Regions from separate parts of the Brevibacillus schisleri genome, predicted to be linked through region 3. Evidence: riboswitches for the same ligand, from Rfam matches in the RefSeq annotation. Region 3 holds a riboswitch; each other region holds the start of a gene.
What was found. A riboswitch is a leader RNA that binds a small molecule or an ion and turns the genes downstream of it on or off. The one in region 3 is predicted to bind cyclic di-GMP.

Region 1 (6,479 bases), 1.4 Mb from region 3:
AAACATCGTGGTTGGTCTGGGTGAAGGCAATGGAATGACGCGTGAAGATGGCTTCATGATTACGACAGCGTCGGAAATCATGGCGATCTTATGCTTGAGTGAGAATCTAGCAGACTTGCGCGAGCGGTTGAACCAGATCATTATTGGCTACGATTTCAATGATCAGCCTGTACGGGCAGAAGAAATCAACGCGGTGGATGCGATGTGTGTTCTCTTGAAGGAAGCCATCAAGCCCAATCTCGTACAGACAATCGAGGGAACCCCCGTCATCATTCACGGCGGACCTTTTGCCAATATCGCGCATGGGTGCAGCAGTGTGATCGGAACCAAAATGGCCTTGAAGCTGGCAGATTACGTCGTAACAGAGGCTGGATTTGGTGCCGACTTGGGGGCCGAGAAGTTTTTTGACATCAAGTGCAGAAAAGCAGGTCTGACTCCGTCGGCTGCTGTCGTGGTGATTACGGTTCGTTCGTTGAAATACAACGGCGGGGTAAAAGTACCTGACTTGGCAGTGGAGAACTTGTCTGCTCTGGAAAAAGGCTTCGAAAACGTCAAGCGACATCTGGAAAACCTACAGAAGTTCGGTGTGCCAGCAGTGGTTGCCATCAATCATTTTGCGACAGATACCCAAGCAGAGATTGATGCTGTCATTGCACTGTGCCAAGCGGCTGGAGCCGAAGCAGCGCTCTCTAAAGTGTGGGCAGAAGGAGGAGCAGGCGGAGTCGAGCTGGCTGAAAAAGTAATTCGAGCAGCAGAACTGCCTTCGTCCTTCCGATTCTTGTATGAGGAAAACCTCAGCATTAAAGACAAGATTGAGACTGTCGTGAAAGAAGTATACCGTGGATCAGGAGTTGTCTTTTCGCCGTTGGCATTAAAAACGATGCAAAAGGTAGAAGAAATGGGCATGTCCCATCTGCCTGTGTGCATGGCGAAAACACCTTACTCTTTTACGGATCGTGCTGATCTGTTGGGGGCACCTGTAGACTTCTCGATTCAAGTGAGCGAAGTGCGCATATCAGCAGGAGCTGGTTTCATCGTGGCACTGACCGGAAGCCTGGTTACCATGCCAGGCCTCCCGAAAAAGCCGGCTGCGGAATCGTTATATGTAGACGAGGATGGCCAAGTGATTGGATTAAGCTAATCAAAAAGTGTGACAAAAAGCTGACAGCTGTAAAAGGTTGTCAGCTTTTTTTCCATTTTGAGGTTTATTGGCGGAAAGTTATGGGAAATGAAAGGTGAGATTGAAAAAAAGTGAACTTAATTGAAAAACAACAAGGAATGACAAAGGCAAACTTGCTGAAAGGCAGGGACGCAAAGCCACGGGTCTAAGGACGAAGGTCAAATGACTTTCGCAGCTAGGACAGCCGGGTTGCCATACCGTAGTCATGATGGGCTGTCGGTAGGCAGTCTTTTTTTTGTTGAAAAAAGAGAAGGGAGAAGGGATTCGGTATGAAAAATAGTTTGAAGAATAAGCTAATTATCGTTTTGTGCCTGCTGCTGGTGATAAGTTTGGGTACGGTTTGCGGTGCAAGCTATTGGAGTGCTTCCAACCTTTTGGCAAACAGTCTGGACAAAGAAGCTGAGCTGTCAGCTAGCAATCTCTCGATTCGTATCGATGGTTTCTTTCAAGAGAAAATTGAGATTGTAAGAGCGATAGGAGGGTTGATGTCGGCAGATCAAAATGTCGAACAAGACCTGAAACTCATTCAAGAAGCCCAAAAGAAAAACCCCGAGTTTGAGACGTTCTTCTTTTCGCATGACTTAAGCGGTAAGAAAGTGATCAATTTCAAGGGAGAAGTGACCGACATCTCGGATCGTCCGCATATTAAGGAGGCCAGCAAAGGGGAAGGGAAGGTTGTTGTCTCCGAGCCAGTCATTTCGAAGCGGACAGGGAATAACATCGTGACACTTGTCGTTCCATTGATGAAGGACAATCGTCAATACGGCTATATCGGTTCAACGATTCCAATCAATGAGATCCAAAAGAAGGTGTCCGAAGAGAAATTTGGCCAATCAGGCTACGCCTTTTTAGTAAGCAAAACAGGAACATTTATTTATCATCCGAATAGCGAGTACATTCTGAAGGAATCGATTCTCAATTTGGGTATTCTTGAACTTCAGACTGCTTTTGAAGATATCAAGCAAGGGAATCATGGAATCGCCCAATACGAATACGAGAATACAGAGCGATTTGCTTCCTATGCGCCAACCAATTTGAACTGGGGGATATTCATCACTGCACCCGTAGCGGAGCTACATGCACCTGTCGATCAACTGTTAGTCCGATTGACGGTTATTTCCCTCATCGTATTGGCGCTTGGGGTTGTCCTCGTTTATTTCTTGGCTGTACGCATGGTGAAACCGATTGAGCGTCTGAATCACGCAGTAAATGTAGTGGCGCAGGGGAATTTGAAAGAGACCGTGACGGTTGACGGAAAAGACGAGATTGCGGTTCTGTCCCGTGACTTTAACCAGACGGTATCACACTTGAAAAATTTGATCGAAGACGTATCACTGTCGTCTGATCAAGTTCAGCGTTTTAGTCAGGAAGTCTCCGAAGGCATTAAACAAGCGACGGATAACATCAACCAAATCGGCTTGTCTATCGAACAGATTTCTGAGGGAGCAGAGGCGCAGGCATCCAGCTCGCAGGAAGTCGCATTGTCGATGACTGACATGGCAGCAGGCATCGTGAAAATCGCGGAGACGTCTGCACATGTTTCTGAGGCTGCCCAGATCGCAACAGAGCAGGCTGAGCAAGGGACTGCTGTGGTAGAGCAGGCAGTTCGCCAGATGGGAAGCATTGGCGAGGGAACTTCGAAGGCGACTGTAGCCATCGAGCAGCTTAACAATCGCTCCAAAGAAATCGAAGGCATTCTCGATACGATCAGTCAGTTGACCTCGCAAATCAATTTGCTTGCCTTGAACGCTTCGATTGAGGCAGCACGTGCTGGCGAGCATGGACGTGGGTTTGCTGTAGTTGCTGGTGAAGTGAAAAAACTGGCGAACCAATCCGAAGAATCCGCATCGAAAATTGCAATGCTGATCGGGGAAATCCAGCAGGATACTCATCACGCAGTAGAGGTTATGACCGAGGGTAACCAAAACGCACAGCAAGGTATCCAACTGGTCGAAGAGGTTCGCGAAATCTTCGAGCATATTTTGGAATCTTCCCGGAACGTTGCCGCGCACATTTTGGAAGTATCCGCAGCATCTGAGCAAATGTCAGCAGGCTCCCAACAGGTGAGTGCTTCTGTAGACGAAATGCATAACATTGCAAAGCATGCTTCACTCGACGCACAAACAGTGGCAAGGGCAACCGAAGAGCAGCTTCAAGCCATCCAAGAAATTGGCAAGTCTGTCGAGCATTTGAACGCAGTGGCGGAAGAATTACAGCAAGGAATCGGCAGGTTTACGGTATAAGAAGCAGCTCATCAGGTTGTAAGTCCTCTTTTTGAAAGGGGGGATGCCATTAGGGGATGATGGAGTTTGTTTCTATAACTAAATTCATTACCGTTTAACAGGAGGAGAACCCAGATGAAAAAAATCACACAAACAATCTTGGCGAGCACACTCGCTGCAACTATGCTCATGACATCAGGAACAGGTGCTTTTGCCGCAACAGCGGTTAAGCCTGTCCAAACTGTAGCTGCTGAAACTGCTAAAAAACCGCAAACGAAGAAGTTTGAGTCTCGATTGGACGAAATCATTGCGAGAGGCTACATCCTCGTAGGTACTCCAGGTGACTACAAACCGTTTACATATTTGAATCCGAAAACAAACCAATTCGAAGGTTACGATATCGATGCGATGAAGGAATTCGCAAAAAGCCTGGGAGTAGAGGCGCGTTTTGTCCAAACCTCTTGGCCGACACTGATGGATGATTTGTTGGCAAATAAATTCGATATTGCTGTCGGAGGCGTTACGCGCAACACAGACCGTCAGAAAAAAGCGCATATGAGCGATCCTTATATTATGTTCGGTAAAGCTCCACTCATCCGTGCAGAAGACAAAGACAAGTACAAGAGTGTAGCAGACATTAACAAGCCAGAGGTGCGCATTGGTGTGAATCCAGGCGGCACCAACGAGAAATTCGTTCGTGAGCACCTGACAAAAGCAACTGTGACGGTTGAACAAAACAACCTCGACATTCCTGGTCTGGTAGCAAGCGGTAAGTACGATGTGATGATCACGGATACACTGGAAGCGCTTGTATATTCCAAAGCAGATTCCCGTCTGTACGCTGCTCTGACCGACAACCCGTTCACAAAGAGTGAAAAAGCGTACATGATTCACCGTGGAGATACGATTTTCGCTAACTACTTGGATCTGTGGATGGATGAAATGAAACTGCAAGGAAAGTTTGATGAGCTTTACAACAAATGGGTAAAATAGTCGAATAACAGACAAGCAGCCTGATTCTGGGCTGCTTTGTTATTTTTACAAGATTCTCACCAAAAAATCAAACAATTTGGGTATATAAGCTGTTTGCTTTTTCGGTCATTGCATGGTACGATTACAGCTATGTTCTTTAGGGCGCTACGTACAATCGGGATAAAAGGGCATGTTCCGGATCGTAAGGAATAGTGCCCTTTTTTTTGAGAATTTTATAGATGAAGGTATTGATAAAGGAGACTGACATTCATTGGCGACTTTTAATGATTTTGGCTTACACCACTCCATTGTTAGAGCATTGAGCAACATGGGTTTCGAAGAGGCTACAGCGATTCAGGATCAAACGGTTCCTGTAGCACTGCAAGGTCGTGACCTGATCGGTCAGGCGCAAACAGGTACAGGTAAAACGGCTGCATTTGGTATTCCGCTGATTGAACGCATGGATGAAACAAACGGAAATATTCAAGGGGTTGTACTGACCCCGACACGTGAACTGGCTGTTCAGGTGGCAGAAGAGATTAATAAAATTGCCCAATTTAAAAACATCTCTGCCCTGCCAATCTACGGTGGTCAAGACATCACGCGTCAAATCAAGGCGTTGAAAAAACGCCCGCAAATCATCGTAGCAACACCTGGTCGTTTCATGGATCACATGAGAAGAAAAACGATTCGTCTGGATGCCATCGAGGTAGTTGTTTTGGACGAAGCGGATGAAATGCTGAACATGGGTTTCATCGACGACATTAAGGAAATCTTGAAAGAGGTTCCAGAAAGTCGTCAAACCCTGTTGTTCTCCGCAACGATGCCGAGAGCGATTCAGGAAATCGCCCAACAGTTCATGAACGAACCAACCATCATTCAAGTAAAAGCAAAAGAAGTAACGGTACCAAACATCGAACAGCAATATATGGAAGTAGCAGAAAGACAAAAATTCGATGTTCTGTGCCGTTTGCTGGATATTCATTCGCCTGAGCTGGCTATCGTATTCGGTAGAACCAAGCGCAGAGTGGATGAGCTGTCCGAAGCGCTGACCAAGCGTGGTTATGGAGCAGAAGGTATTCACGGAGACCTGAACCAGGCAAAACGCGACAGCGTACTGCGCAAGTTCAAAGAAGGTACAATTGAAGTATTGGTGGCGACTGACGTTGCAGCCCGCGGTCTGGATATCAGCGGGGTTACGCACGTATTCAACTTTGACATTCCACAAGACTCCGAAAGCTACGTTCACCGTATCGGTAGAACGGGACGTGCTGGTAAAACGGGTCTCGCGATCACATTTGTTACTTCCCGTGAAATCGACCATCTGCGTCTGATTGAGCGTACGACTAAGCGTCGCATGGAGCGTCATGCCGTTCCTTCCATGGCAGAAGCGCTGGAAGGTCAACAAAAAATGACAGTAGACAAAATCCTGGAAGCGTCTGGCAGAGATGATCTGTCTGCTTACAAAACATTGGCAGAACAATTGCTGGAGGATGTTGATTCCGTAACGTTGGTATCCGCAGCACTCAAGCTGTTGACCAAAGAGCCGGATACGACTCCTGTTCGCCTGACGGAAGAGGCTCCTCTTCGTGTAGGGAAGAAAAAGCTGCCTCCAAAAGGAAAAGGTGGCTTCGGTTCCGGTTCCGGTTTTGGCGGAAAGCGTCCATCTCGCCCACGCAATGGCGAATATCGTCCACGTAGCGGCGAATCTCGCCCACGCAGTGGCGAATCTCGTCCGCGCAGTGGTGACTCTCGTCCACGCAGCGGTGACTCTCGTCCACGCAGTGGCGAATCTCGTCCACCACGCAGCTAGGAATCGAGCGGTAAAGCAAGTGAAGACTGATGTGCACATGTGCGCATCGGTCTTTTTTTTTGTGTGTTTGACTACCTGCGAATATTTAGGAAAATCCGTGACAAACTAGAGGTGCTTTGGCACGAATTTTCGCGCAGGGAGAGAGTCAAGCATGAGGAAAACAGCCATTGGGAGGCGGGATGTCGGTTCATGCAACTGGGCATTCCTTTGAACAAACAAAGGAGATTTCTGCGATCATGGAGCCAACAGATATAACGAAGACTGGAACAGTGATCAAAGTTGAATCGGAAAA
Region 2 (6,479 bases), 1.0 Mb from region 3:
CTTCGTCAGATCGTATGCACCTTCTGGAGGAGCTGCCCATGGATCCTCCAGAACACCGCATTCGCAGCTTCTGCCCCACAGGTTTTGGTCAATGCTGTATGGATTGTCCAGATCGATTGGAATCGGGATATTGTTCTTTTTCGCATATTCGATCTCTTCATCACGCGTCCAGCCCCATTCACGAACCGGCGCCACGATTTTGATATCCGGGTTCAGTGCTGTAAAGGAAACATCGAAACGTACCTGGTCGTTTCCTTTTCCTGTGCAACCGTGTGCGACAGCCACCGCGCCTTCTTTTTCCGCGATTTCAACCAGCACGCGCGAAATCAGGTAACGCGACAGTGCGGACACTAGCGGATATTTCCCTTCGTACATCGCGTTCGCCTTCAGAGCGGGCAATACGAATTCCTCTGCGAATGCGTCTTTTGCATCTACTACGATTGATTTCAATGCCCCTACCTGCAATGCTTTTTTCTGTACGAAATCGAGGTCTTTCCCTTCCCCTACATCCAATGCAACTGCAATGACATCGTAGTTATACGTATCTTGCAGCCATTTAATTGCTACCGATGTATCTAAACCGCCTGAATAGGCCAACACAATTTTTTCTTTTGCCATCATTCTCTCTCCCCGTTTCGAAGTTTCTCTTATGCGAGTAATTATACAAACTAACTAATAAAAATACAACTATTTTTCTTGTGAATTTCTTGTTAATTCGCAGTCAAAGACGGAGACGCTATGAAAATATACAATTCTCGCATAAAAAGTATCTTGTTTTTATGCATACTCATCTTCCGTTTATGCATAAACGTTTGCGTGATCAAGAGGGAAACTTATCCAGGATAGCGAATGAGTGAATGGAGGAATTCCATAGGAGAAATCTGTTGGAGGAATTATGAAAACAATTTATTTGGTACGTCATTGTCAGGCTGCTGGCCAAGAACCCGAAGCCTTGCTCACGGAAAAGGGAGAAGTACAAGCTCGGGAGCTTGCCACCTTCTTCGCTGGTTCCCCCATTGATCGAATCATTTCGAGTCCGTATCATCGGGCGGTTGCTACCATCCAGCCGCTTGCACAGGAACGCGGAATCGTAGTTGAAGAAGACGCGCGCTTGGTCGAGCGTGTCCTCAGCGGAATACCACGTGAGGATTGGTTCCAGCGACTCCGCGATACGTTCGATGACTTGACTCTTGAGCTCGAAGGAGGCGAATCCAGTCTTACTGCGATCAACCGGGCAAATTCGCTGCTCACTGAGATCTTGGCAGACGTGCATAAAAACATTGTGCTTGTTAGTCACGGATGCCTGCTGGCCTTGCTCATGAAATCAATAGATAATCGCTTTGGCTTTCACGATTGGGAGAAATTAAGCAATCCAGATGTCTTCAAGCTTACCTGCCATTTAGAAACCAGAGAGCTCGTCCGCATATGGTCGTAAACGAATAAAAACAGTTACAAGGGGCAGCTCATCTGATTGCCTCCTGTAACTGTTTATGTGGGATGGACTCTATTCCGATAATGCTCTGTAACTCATCGCACGGCAGTCGCTGAACGATTCTGATAAAATGCTCCGCCAATATCGGATCAAATTGGGTGCCGGAGCCCCTTTTGATTTCTTGAAGCGCTTCCTCCACAGGCAAGCCTTTTCGATAAGGCCTGTCCGCGACCATCGCATCGAAAGCATCTGAAATGGCTAAAATTCTCGCCATCAGCGGAATTTCATCCCCGGCTAAACCATCCGGATATCCCCTTCCATCTATACGCTCATGATGCGAGCGGATCGCCGGAAGCAATTCATTGAACATCCCTGCTTGCAAAATGATTTCGTAACCAATAACCGTGTGCTGCTTGATCTTGTCATACTCTTCTGGAGTGAGCTTTCCTTTTTTATTGAGAATTTCGTCTTCGATGCCAATTTTTCCAATGTCGTGCAAAAGACCACCAACATAAATTTCCTCTACTTGTGTAGCAGACAAACCAATATCCTTGGCAATTTCTCTTCCCCAGTAAGCCACTCGTTGGGAATGACCACTCGTGTAACGATCACGCGCATCAATAGAAGCTGCCATGGCAGTCAAAAACTTGTGGTTGAATGTTTTGACTTCTTCCACTTTTTGTTGGAGTTTATTCATACTGTCGTAATATTGATGGAATACAAAACTAATCGTGATAAAAGCAGCCATCATCGGAACTAATGTGAATAATCCATAAGTCTCAAACAGTCGAGATCCCATTCCCGCCATTACCATTAGTAAAAGGTATGTCAGCGTGGTTCCCTTTGCCATTTTCTGAACCGTTGTAAACCAATTCGTTTTAAAAAAGTAGGAAATCCCTAACCCACAAAGGACTATATTGATAAACCAATACGATACCGCTAAGAGTAAATCCGTTAACATCGTGGAAGCTGGGATATTGTCTATAGAGTTTTTGAAGAGATCGACAAACCAAATAGTTAGCACCAGCTGTCCAATGTTTGCCAAGGCCTTTAACGGGTTGGACCTGATTAGAAATGCCAGTATCAACGTTTCAACAACGGCCGACCAAACCCCTACCCAGGCTCCAAAAAGGAGAATGCCGGATAAAATAACTGCATTGTTTAGTGTCAATATGGTGTTCAACGTCCGTATGGGAGCGAACGTAGAAAAGATGGTGAGTAATGTATACGCAAACAAAACTCCCCAATGCTCTCTTGGCTCCCAATCAGACAACGAATCATAAAAAATCACTAACGCCGCTAGTGGAAAAATCCATGTCACCACTATTTTTTTCATTGTTGATCCAAACTCAACTTTTCGTTGCATAGTTTTTTCCTTCTCGGAGTTGTAATAGTGAGATTGGCTTATTCATTAAGCGTTGTACTAATAAAAATGCACCTAGCATAATAAAAATATCGCCTATGCTGATAACCCTTGGAATAATCGAAGGCATGTAAATAACATCTGTTAAAAACGGCAAATTTGTACTCTCACTCAAAATGCTGTGTTTAAAATTCGTCCCATTGATAACCGGAGTAAGATCGTAAGGCAACTTTTTCGCCTGTTCCAAATCAATCGGCATTCTTCCGTTGTTCGTCCAAATCGCCAATGAATTTAAAAACCAGCCCATCATAAAGATGCGTATGTCCTCAAATTGGCGATTAAATAAGAGAAAGACTAGTATAAATACATAGGAGATTGATACGAATATACCCCCTGCCGGAGGATAGAGCGCTGAAAGAGCTTGTAGAACTATACTAATAAAGAGAAGAGAAAGTTTATGAAACTTCGGAAACTCTTTAATCCTTCCACCTCTTAATAGAGCAACTACAAACGATAAACCGATTACATCAAGTAGCATAAAGGTATTCCTCCAAAATATTAGAGAAAAACACCACTCTTGTTACAAGCGGTGTTTTATTTGCATCCAATATTACCCAATGTTGTAGTTTGCAGAAGTAGCTGCTACGATTGCTACCACCATCATAATTGCCGCGAACCATTTTTTCATTTTCTTTTCCCCTCCTTCAAGCATAGTGGAGAAAGCTGGCTTCGCTACTGTCCGTGATGCAGAGGCCAAGCGACCAAGTACAGCCCCTGCTCCCCTTTCCTTTTCCATTAAGAAAAAGGGTGGATTCGCTACTGGCTCCATACGGACCAAGCGACCAGATACAGTCCGTACTTCTTCGCTTCTTTCCTACCTTTATTTTACACATAAGTGACAAAATTCGGCAATCATAGATTCATAGTCTATTCGATTTAATTGAAGATAGTTCTATTTAACTAGAACTATGTTCACACCAGCGCCGCCAAGATCGCTTTTTGTGCGTGCAATCTATTTTCAGCCTGATCAAAAATGACAGAGCGCGATCCGTCGATGACCCCGGTTGTCACTTCCTCCCCACGATGTGCTGGCAAGCAGTGCAAGAAGAGATAATCACGGTCTGCCGCTGCTACCAATTTTTCGTTCACTTGATAGTCGGCAAATGCTTTCAATCGCACCTCATTTTCTTCTTCAAAACCCATACTAGTCCAAACGTCCGTGTATACAGCATCTGCCCCCATGACAGCCTCTATCGGATCAGTGGTCACCATCATTTTCCCACCGCTTTGTTTCGCGTACCCTGTAGCTTTTGCGACAATGGTTGTATCCATTTCGTATCCAACCGGAGTCGCCACCCGCACGTCGAGGCCTAGCAAAGCTGCGCCCAGCACCAGTGAGTTCGCCACATTATTGCCGTCTCCTACATAGGCGAGCTTGATTCCTTTCAGCTTGCCCTTATGCTCCCAGATCGTCAGTAGATCAGCCAAAGCCTGACAAGGATGGTACAGATCGGTCAAACCATTGATAATGGGGATCGACGCATGCAGAGCAAGCTCTTCTACATAGGAGTGGGAAAAGGTGCGAATCATGATGGCATCCACGTACCGAGAGAGAACTTTTGCTGTGTCACTGATCGGCTCCCCGCGTCCGAGCTGTAGCTCTTTTCCGCTCATGAACATCCCCAGGCCGCCCAACTGGTGCATCCCTACTTCAAAGGAGACGCGCGTGCGGGTCGAAGCCTTGTCAAAGATCATTCCCAACGTCTTGCCTTGCAAAGGCTGAAATGGCTGACCCAGCTTTTGCAATTGCTTAACGTGAGCAGACAGATGAAGCAGCTCCATCAATTCTTCCCCGTTGAATTCATCGACGCGCAGAAAGTCTTTTCCTTTATGCTTTTGTAACGGCAAGTTTTGAAAGTGTTCCAATATCTTCACTGGCTGCATGCGAGCCACCTCTTTTCTTCAAAATAGACTTCACGTATAACTCGAACGTATCGACAGCGGAGAACAATGGCACACCTTGTTGTACCATCCTGCTTCGCAGGGCAAATCCTGTCCGGCCCTGACGATTGCCTTTCGTCGCAGTAACGAGAGCGAAGGCCGCTTCTTCCTTTTGCAACAGCTCGATCCACGCCGCTTCATCTGCCACGATATGCTTCACGACAATTTCTTTGGCTGCCAGCCACTCAGCCGTTCCCGGAGTCGCCGCCAGTTTCGCTCCGTCAGCGTGGAGTCGTCCGAGCAGCTCTCTTACTACTTCCTGCTTATCTCCATCTGCCAGAGAAATCATGACCAACTGACCTTTTTGCCAGTCACCGTACAAATTATCCTTGAAAGCAAAGGCTTTGCCTGCTGCCTCTTCGAAAGAATACCCCAAGCCGAGAACTTCGCCCGTCGATTTCATCTCTGGACCTAGTACCGGGTCTACACCGTTCAGCTTGATCGTGGAGAAAACCGGTGCCTTGACGACTGCAAACGGAATCTCTGGCAAAAGCCCTGTACCGTAGCCCATCTCCGAAAGCTTTTCACCCAATTGTGCGCGAACCGCCAGTTGAACCATCGGGATGCCAGTCACTTTGCTTGTAATCGGTACGGTCCGTGATGCCCTAGGATTTACCTCCAGTACATAAACCGTTTCGCCATCAATGACGAACTGGATATTGATTAACCCGACTGCTTCCATTTCCTTCGCGATTGCTTCGGTATAGCTCGCAATTTTGTGCTTGATGTTATCCGTCAGATGAGGAGCTGGGAACAAGGCTACACTGTCGCCTGAGTGGATGCCCGCTCTCTCCACATGCTGGAAAATGCCTGGGATGATAACAGTTTGTCCGTCGCATACCGCGTCTACTTCTGCTTCCTTGCCTGGAACGTATTTATCCACGAGGAGCGGGAAAAACATGCTCATTTCCGGATGGTTCAACCAGTCGTGAAGGGTAGCTTGCAGCTCGTCGATATTGTGGACAACGACCATACCTTGCCCGCCGATGACGTACGAAGGTCGCATCAAAACAGGGAAGCCGATTTCCTCCGCTATCGCGGTTGCATCCTCCAAGGACGATACTCCTTTACCGGGGATATGCGGAATGTCCAGCTTGCGTAGCATGGTGTAGAACAGCTCGCGGTCCTCCGCGCGTTCGATTGCGGTAAGCGACGTACCCATTACTTTCAGCCCCGCGTTCTCCAGCTTGGCTGCCAAATTGATCGCGGTTTGACCACCGAACTGAACCATGACGCCCTCAACCTGTTCGCGTTCTGCGATATGCAGCACGTCTTCTACGTGAAGCGGTTCAAAATAAAGATGGTCGGCAGTTTCATAGTCAGTGCTGACCGTCTCTGGGTTGTTGTTCACAACGACTGCCGCAATACCGCTGGCCTGAAGTGCTTTGGCTGCATGCACAGAGCAGTAGTCAAATTCGATTCCCTGACCAATGCGTATAGGACCTGAGCCAAGTACCAGAACTTTGCGGCTAGACAGTGACTCGACCTCATCTATTCCTTGCCAATCCGAATAGTAGTAAGGGGTTTGGGCATCAAATTCTGCCGCACAAGTGTCCACGATTTTATAAGTAGGCGTAATGCCTGATTCTTGACGAAGTGATTTGATTTCAGCAGGTGTAGCACCAACCAGTGTAGCGATGGTTTCATCGGCAAACCCGCGACGTTTTGCTTCCAACAACAGCT
Region 3 (6,479 bases):
CTTCAATCGTGGCTCTACCTTTATCCACGTAGGTAATGGGCTTACTTAACCAAATATACCTGCCCTCTGTCTCTAGGAAACCAGCGGAAAGCGGAAGGGTCTGGACTTGATCAAGCGTGACAACCTTCCAATACGGCTTCTTCGACTCATCGTAGTCTCGGTAGCGGAACATCATGTTCTGACTGTTACCCTGAATGGGGATGGTGAAAACGTAGGGCATCATATTGCGCTGACCTGTCATTTTATGGGCCCAATACGTGGCACCATCTGAGAATCGAAACTCTTGTTTTTGGTGAATCGCGCCATTCAGGTGCTCAACATTCTCTGTTTCTGTTGGTTTTTTCCATTCATTTGCAAAAATATCGCTCGGAAGGATACTACATACGGCGATGGCCGTCATCAAAAGGAGCATTCTGCTGATTTTTCTGACCATGTCATCCCCCAATTCTAGTAAAGGAGAACCGAAAGTCCTACTTTAAAATGAATATTTCGTAGTGATTATTATTTTAAAAATAATCTGATAAATTAACCATAGGTGTCTACTTCTATTACGCAGGAGGGAATTTATGGACAAGAAAGTACGCTACGTTGTTTCTACAGCACTCGTAATATCTCTGTTCACCAGCCCCTCAATCACCCAAGCTGAACCACAAACCCACATTCCTTATTACGGAATCGGGCCAACCTATGTACAACCTGCACAGATTGAGAGCTTGTTTCCCAAGCCAACTATCCAGTTTGGGACACCCGGCTTCCAAGAAGGAAAAGAAGCTTTTACATCCCAGGAAGAAATGATGGCTTACATAAGCAAATTGGTTGCAGGCAACAAGGAAATCCAGCTGCTATCCATCGGTACATCATTGGAAGGTCGGGACATCCCCCTGCTGTTATTCAGCAAAGACCACGGCAAGCTCAAACAAACCAATGAGAAGCCACTCATCTGGCTACAGGCACAAATCCACGGGAATGAGCCCGCCGCTGGTGAATCTGCTCTTGTGATCGCCAAATGGTTGGCAGAGGGAAAGCTTGGGACCGACCTTCTGGATCACGTAAACGTTGCGATTGTTCCTCGCATCAACCCAGATGGCTCCTACCAATTCAAACGCTACATCGCGACAGAGCTGGACGCCAACCGCGACTACATGAAGGTAGAATATCCAGAGGTGCAAGCGGTTCACCAAGCCATTACTACCTATCAACCTGATGTGGTGCTTGATGCCCACGAATACGGCGTCTCTTCCAGCCAGCTTCGCGATGTTGGAGAAAAAGGCGCGATCTCTGCCTACGATGTTCTGATCTCCTCTGCGAAAAACTTGAATATCCCCACCAACCTGCGCAAAATGTCAGACAACGTGCTCTTGGCTGACGTTCAAAAAGCACTCGACAAGGAGCAACTTTCTCATCACGCTTACTATACGCTCGCTAAAGGCAAGGACGGAAAAGTGACCGCAACAGAAGGCAGCACAGAGACAAGAATCGGACGCAATGCCTTGGGATTGAAAAACACGTTAACGTTTTTGGTGGAAACACGCGGCATCGGCATTGGACGCGCCGATTTTGAACGACGTGTATACAGTCAGGCCATAACTCACGCTGCTGTCATTCAATCAACAGCGGCCAACGCCAAGGCAATCAAGTCCGCCGTCGCACAGGCACGCGCAGAAATCACGGAAAAAGGCAAAAAGGCAAACGGCAACGACAAACTCGTTATCCTGAGTGCGAATAAGCGAATACCGGGTCAATCTCTCGAAGTTGTCGATTTCGCTACAGCAAAAAAAGTGTCTACCCCCATCGACTGGGTAAGCTCTACGGATGCCTATCCCGTACTCGAACGTGAGCGCCCCACTGCGTATCTCATGCCTCCTGGCTACCATGACGTTGCAGCCAAGCTGGAACTGCTCGGTGTTTCGGTAAGCAAGCTATCAAAAGAAACGACCATAGCGGTAGAAAGCTACACCATTTTGGAAAGCAAGGTGAATACGATATACGAGAATGGGCATTTCACCAATCAAGTGACTGCAAATGTAACAGAAACAACGAAAACCTTTCCTGCGGGTAGTTACGTGTTCAGCATGGCCCAGCCAAACGCGAACTTCATTGCCTTGGCTCTGGAACCGGAATCAGTGGACAGCTACGTCACGTTTAACTTCCTGCCCGTTGAAAAGGGCGATGAAGTACCGGTGTATCGCTATATGCTGGAGCAAACACTCCCCACCACAAATAAGAACTAAAGGAAAAATTCCCCTCTCTAGAGTTAGACTCCTGAGAGGGGAATTTTGTTACATGTATGGGCTTACTTTATTTCAAACACTTCTTGGGCAAGTCCTGCCAGCTTTTGCGTATTGTCGCTCACTTCGACCATCGTCGCAGAAATTTCCTCCGTAGCGGCTGCCTGACTCTCCATGGTTTGATTGATCAATTCAATCGAATTTTGCAGCAGGGTTATCAAATCCCGGATGGAATCGGTGGTTTGCTTGATTTTGTCTGCATTCGTCCGTGAATCTGTCGCCATATTTCGTACCTCATTCGCGACGACAGCGAATCCACGCCCTGCATCTCCTACTCTCGCAGCCTCAATGCTCGCATTCAGTCCCAAAATGTTACTTTGATCAGCGATTTTTTTCACGGCGAGTGTAATTTGCTCGATCTCAGTTGTACTTTGGCTCACATCATTGGCTTGCTCTGAGATCGCCTTCATTTGCTCGTTCAAATTCCCGATCTGCACGGCCATCTCGTGTGTGGTGGCACTGACCTCCTCGACGACGCTCGAGAGATTTGCGGCAATTTCATACAGCTCATTGGCTCGCTCCATACTCGAACCAATGCCAACACCGCCGATAACTTTTCCCGTGTGATCATGCAAGGGGATCGCCCGTGCGACGAGAGGAAAACCAAATAATTCCTTGGGAACCATCATCGCCTGCTTGGTGTTTTTTCGAATCGCGTTGGTGATCACATCCCCTTCCTGGAGTGGATCACCAGGCTTTACCTGCAGGGAAAATGTTTGGGCAGGCACATTGCGCAATAGCTTTTCCGTGTCGTAGACCCCAATGGTAATGTCATCGTTGAGCAATTCATTTAAATAGGGGGCAACCTTGATGAAAGCCTCGAGAAGTTCTGCATTTTTCCCCTTTTCGGAGGCTTCTGTTTCGTTCCAACCTTCGTATCCGTTCATGACCCTCTTCACCTCTATCTTTTGCTAGCATTAGTACGGAAATTGACGCTTTTTGTGCTGAACCGAAATCCATTTTAGCGTAGTAAACTCTTCTAGGCTCCATTGACCATTCAAGCGTCCCAATCCGGAATGCTTTTCACCGCCGAACGCCACAATCGGCTCGTCATTGATCGTTCCATCGTTGATATGAATCATGCCGGTCTCAATGCGCTTGGCCATCTGGGCACCTCTCTCCAGATCGCGGGTATGAATCGCCCCGGACAATCCAAATGGTGTCTCGTTCGCCATGCGAATTGCTTCTTCCTCGGAAGCAAACGACATGATGCAAACAGCCGGACCAAACAGCTCTTTGGATGCAATCGACATGTCTGTGGTCACTCCTGTCAAAACAATCGGCTCGACCACGTTTCCTTTTACTTCCCCTTTCAGTGCAGGAACGGCTCCTTCGCGTATCGCCTCATCGATCGTTGCCATCAGGTTGGCGACTTGCCGTTGATTGATGAGTGGACCGATTACCGTGTCTGGATCATTTGGGTCGCCTACCTTGAGTCCAGATACTTTTTCCACATACAGATCGAGGAATTTATCGTAGACATCTTGGTGAACCAGAACCCGGTTAGCCGACATGCAAATCTGACCTTGGTGGGTAAAGCGGCTGAATACCGCTGCATTGACGGCATACTGGAGATCCGCATCCTCCAAAACAATCAGGGCACTATTGCCACCTAGCTCCAAAATCGCCTTCTTGAAATGCTTCGCTGCCACTTGCGCGATATGGCTTCCTACTTGGCTAGAGCCTGTAAACGAAAGGATGCGCGGAATCGGGTGGGAGACAAACCCATCGCCAATTTCAGTAATATCCGTTACAACGACGTTGATCAAGCCTTTGGGCAGACCTACTTCTTCAAAAATTTTCGCGATGAGAGTCCCACCCGTGATTGGCGTGTGCTCATGCGGTTTGAGGACGACACCGTTGCCCGCGCCAAGAGCTGGAGCTACAGACTTCATCGACAGATAGAAGGGGAAGTTGAACGGACTGATAACGCCGACAACTCCTGCGGGAATCCGATACAAGCGATTTTCCTTTCCGTCTACGGGAGAAGGGAGAATTTTTCCCTCCATACGTACAGGGAACGTAGCCGCCTCGCGAATAATATCCTTCACAAGCCCGATCTCAAAAAATGCCTTCAGTCGGGTTCCACCTAGTTCACGAATGATGATCTGAATGATTTCTTCCTCATGCTCTTCGATATAGCGAACAGCACGCTCCAACATTCGGGATTTGGTATAGGCATTCACTTCATCCCACTCTTTTTTCGCGTCGGCTGCCGCCTTGTAAGCCGCGTCGATATCCTCCAGATTTGCCATTTTGAATTCTGCGATGACTTCCCCGTTGTAAGGGTTGATATCTTGCAATGTCTTCGCGCCAAGTCCGTCGCGCCACTCCCCATTGATGTACTGCTTGTCCAGTGTTTGAAGGATTGACATGCTACAACCACTCCCCTTTTGAAAAATAAATAGGCCCCTTTCGCATGAAAGGAGCCGTCATACTAAAACAGCAAAATACACTGCTAGTTGGCAACCCGGCTGCCATCGTAACGTGTACATTAGGCCCGTAGCTTTGCGTCCCCACTTTTCAATGGGTTTGCCCATTCATAGCGAATGCTGGATAAGATTTTGTCGAAAAAAGGAAAGAAATGGAGAAACCTACTTTGATTATAGTACTCCATTTCGAATAGTCAAACGTAAACATGTAAATATTTCGTGAAAGGAAAGAACAAATATCAAAAAGTCCGCATCGCTTGGATACGGACTCCTGATTTTTCTTCTACATGATCACAATAACTTTTTGACATCCTTTACGCTCGTCGCGAGCATTTGCTCTACCGCGTTAGCGTTTCTTACGTGCTTGGTCATGCCTTCATTCAGCTCGTCCAGCAAGCCCTTTGCCTCACTTACCTGCTGGGACACATCGTCAGCAAAACGCTTTTGATGCGCGATGATTTCCATCACACTTGCCACTTCGACGTTCAGTACCTGGAAAGCGTTCACGATCTGATCCGTCTTCTGTGCAGCATCCTTGCTGATGGAAAGTCCATTTTTGATCGCACTGCTGCTTTTTTCACTGTTGGACAATGCTTCTTTGATTTCTTCTTGAATCTTGCCGATCAATTCCGCAATCGTCTTGGTCGAGTTCGCTGTCATCTCTGCCAGCTTCCGTACCTCATCCGCTACGACAGCAAAGCCTCGGCCTTGTTCCCCCGCACGTGCAGCTTCTATCGCTGCATTCAGAGCGAGAAGATTGGTCTGATTCGTAATGTCGCTGATTACCTTGACAATACTCGTAATTTCCGAAGAACGCTCTTCCAAGCGGCTCATGGACTTGGACGTATGAACCGATTCTTTGTCGAGCAGGCTCATGACTTCCACAACGTCCGTCATAGCCTTCTTGCCTTCATCTGCACGCGCTACCGATTGTTTGCAGATGTCTGTCAGGCGCTCTCCTCGAACCGACAACTGGCTCGCAGATTCTTCATCCCGCTCATTAATGGTCTGGATATTCTCTACGGCACGCTTCATCCTCGTCACCAATCGCACCATTTGATCGGAATCGGCGTTCATCGCTTGGTTCGAAGCGAGGATTGCCCCCATCTGTTCGTAAAGACCGCGAAGCTCATGTTTCCATGCGTCTTGCTGTCCTGCCATTGTGGTTGTGGATGTCGTCGCTGCTGTCTCTTTTTCTGCCAGGCCTTTGTCTTTTTTCCAAAACATCCGCTTCCCTCTCCTTTGTACCCATCAATTGTCACCTCGGCGGCTATATACGCGGGACTCGATTATTCCCGGATGTTGTTTCGCCAAGCTCAGCAAGTTTTCCAAGAAATAATAGTGACCCTCCAAGAGCTCCACGTCTTTACGCTCAAAATGCTTCACCTGCAAATACTGCTGCATTTCCAAAGCATAGCGCTCCAGTTTATCGTGAAAATCGTTGGCACGAAGCATTTGCTCCACTTCTGGATATTCTGTTTTCAGGCGACTCAGCTCGCTGTATACACGCCCGCCCTCCAGGATCATCTGGTAGGCCGTACGCTCGAGCGTAGCTGTCGTAGCTGCCTCCTGCTCCTCACGCTCCTCGCGCAAAGCTGCCAAGTACGTGATAAAATGGTAGACAGTTAAAAACAATGGTCCTAAAAATAGAATGATCCCTGCCTTGTACACATGCTGATTGGACAAATTGCTGATGAGCAGGAACAAGTGAAACAAGATCGCACCCAACCATACATAGATGATGATTTGGTGATTGATC

Region 1: it holds a riboswitch for cyclic di-GMP, as region 3 does, so the genes downstream of both, ACUUHJ_RS30050 (methyl-accepting chemotaxis protein) here and yfmT (benzaldehyde dehydrogenase) in region 3, are expected to answer to the same signal.
Region 2: it holds a riboswitch for cyclic di-GMP, as region 3 does, so the genes downstream of both, ACUUHJ_RS28470 (hypothetical protein) here and yfmT (benzaldehyde dehydrogenase) in region 3, are expected to answer to the same signal.

Annotation. Positions count from the first base shown of each region.
Region 1 is NZ_JBVNDM010000001.1:6,341,581-6,348,059, reverse strand. It holds gene ACUUHJ_RS30055 (formate--tetrahydrofolate ligase) at 1-1,141, shown strand, start outside; cyclic di-GMP riboswitch class I at 1,277-1,377, shown strand; gene ACUUHJ_RS30050 (methyl-accepting chemotaxis protein) at 1,450-3,423, shown strand; gene ACUUHJ_RS30045 (transporter substrate-binding domain-containing protein) at 3,538-4,395, shown strand; gene cshA (degradosome RNA helicase CshA) at 4,646-6,187, shown strand.
Region 2 is NZ_JBVNDM010000001.1:6,005,019-6,011,497, forward strand. It holds gene ACUUHJ_RS28450 (argininosuccinate synthase) at 1-618, opposite strand, end outside; gene ACUUHJ_RS28455 (histidine phosphatase family protein) at 896-1,435, shown strand; gene ACUUHJ_RS28460 (HD-GYP domain-containing protein) at 1,464-2,798, opposite strand; gene ACUUHJ_RS28465 (DUF5317 domain-containing protein) at 2,782-3,333, opposite strand; gene ACUUHJ_RS28470 (hypothetical protein) at 3,406-3,624, opposite strand; cyclic di-GMP riboswitch class II at 3,592-3,672, opposite strand; gene argF (ornithine carbamoyltransferase) at 3,768-4,739, opposite strand; gene carB (carbamoyl-phosphate synthase (glutamine-hydrolyzing) large subunit) at 4,684-6,479, opposite strand, start outside.
Region 3 is NZ_JBVNDM010000001.1:4,955,716-4,962,194, forward strand. It holds gene ACUUHJ_RS23560 (hypothetical protein) at 1-433, opposite strand, end outside; gene ACUUHJ_RS23565 (M14 family metallopeptidase) at 567-2,231, shown strand; gene ACUUHJ_RS23570 (methyl-accepting chemotaxis protein) at 2,294-3,175, opposite strand; gene yfmT (benzaldehyde dehydrogenase) at 3,206-4,663, opposite strand; cyclic di-GMP riboswitch class I at 4,750-4,835, opposite strand; gene ACUUHJ_RS23580 (methyl-accepting chemotaxis protein) at 5,012-5,947, opposite strand; gene ACUUHJ_RS23585 (hypothetical protein) at 5,972-6,479, opposite strand, start outside.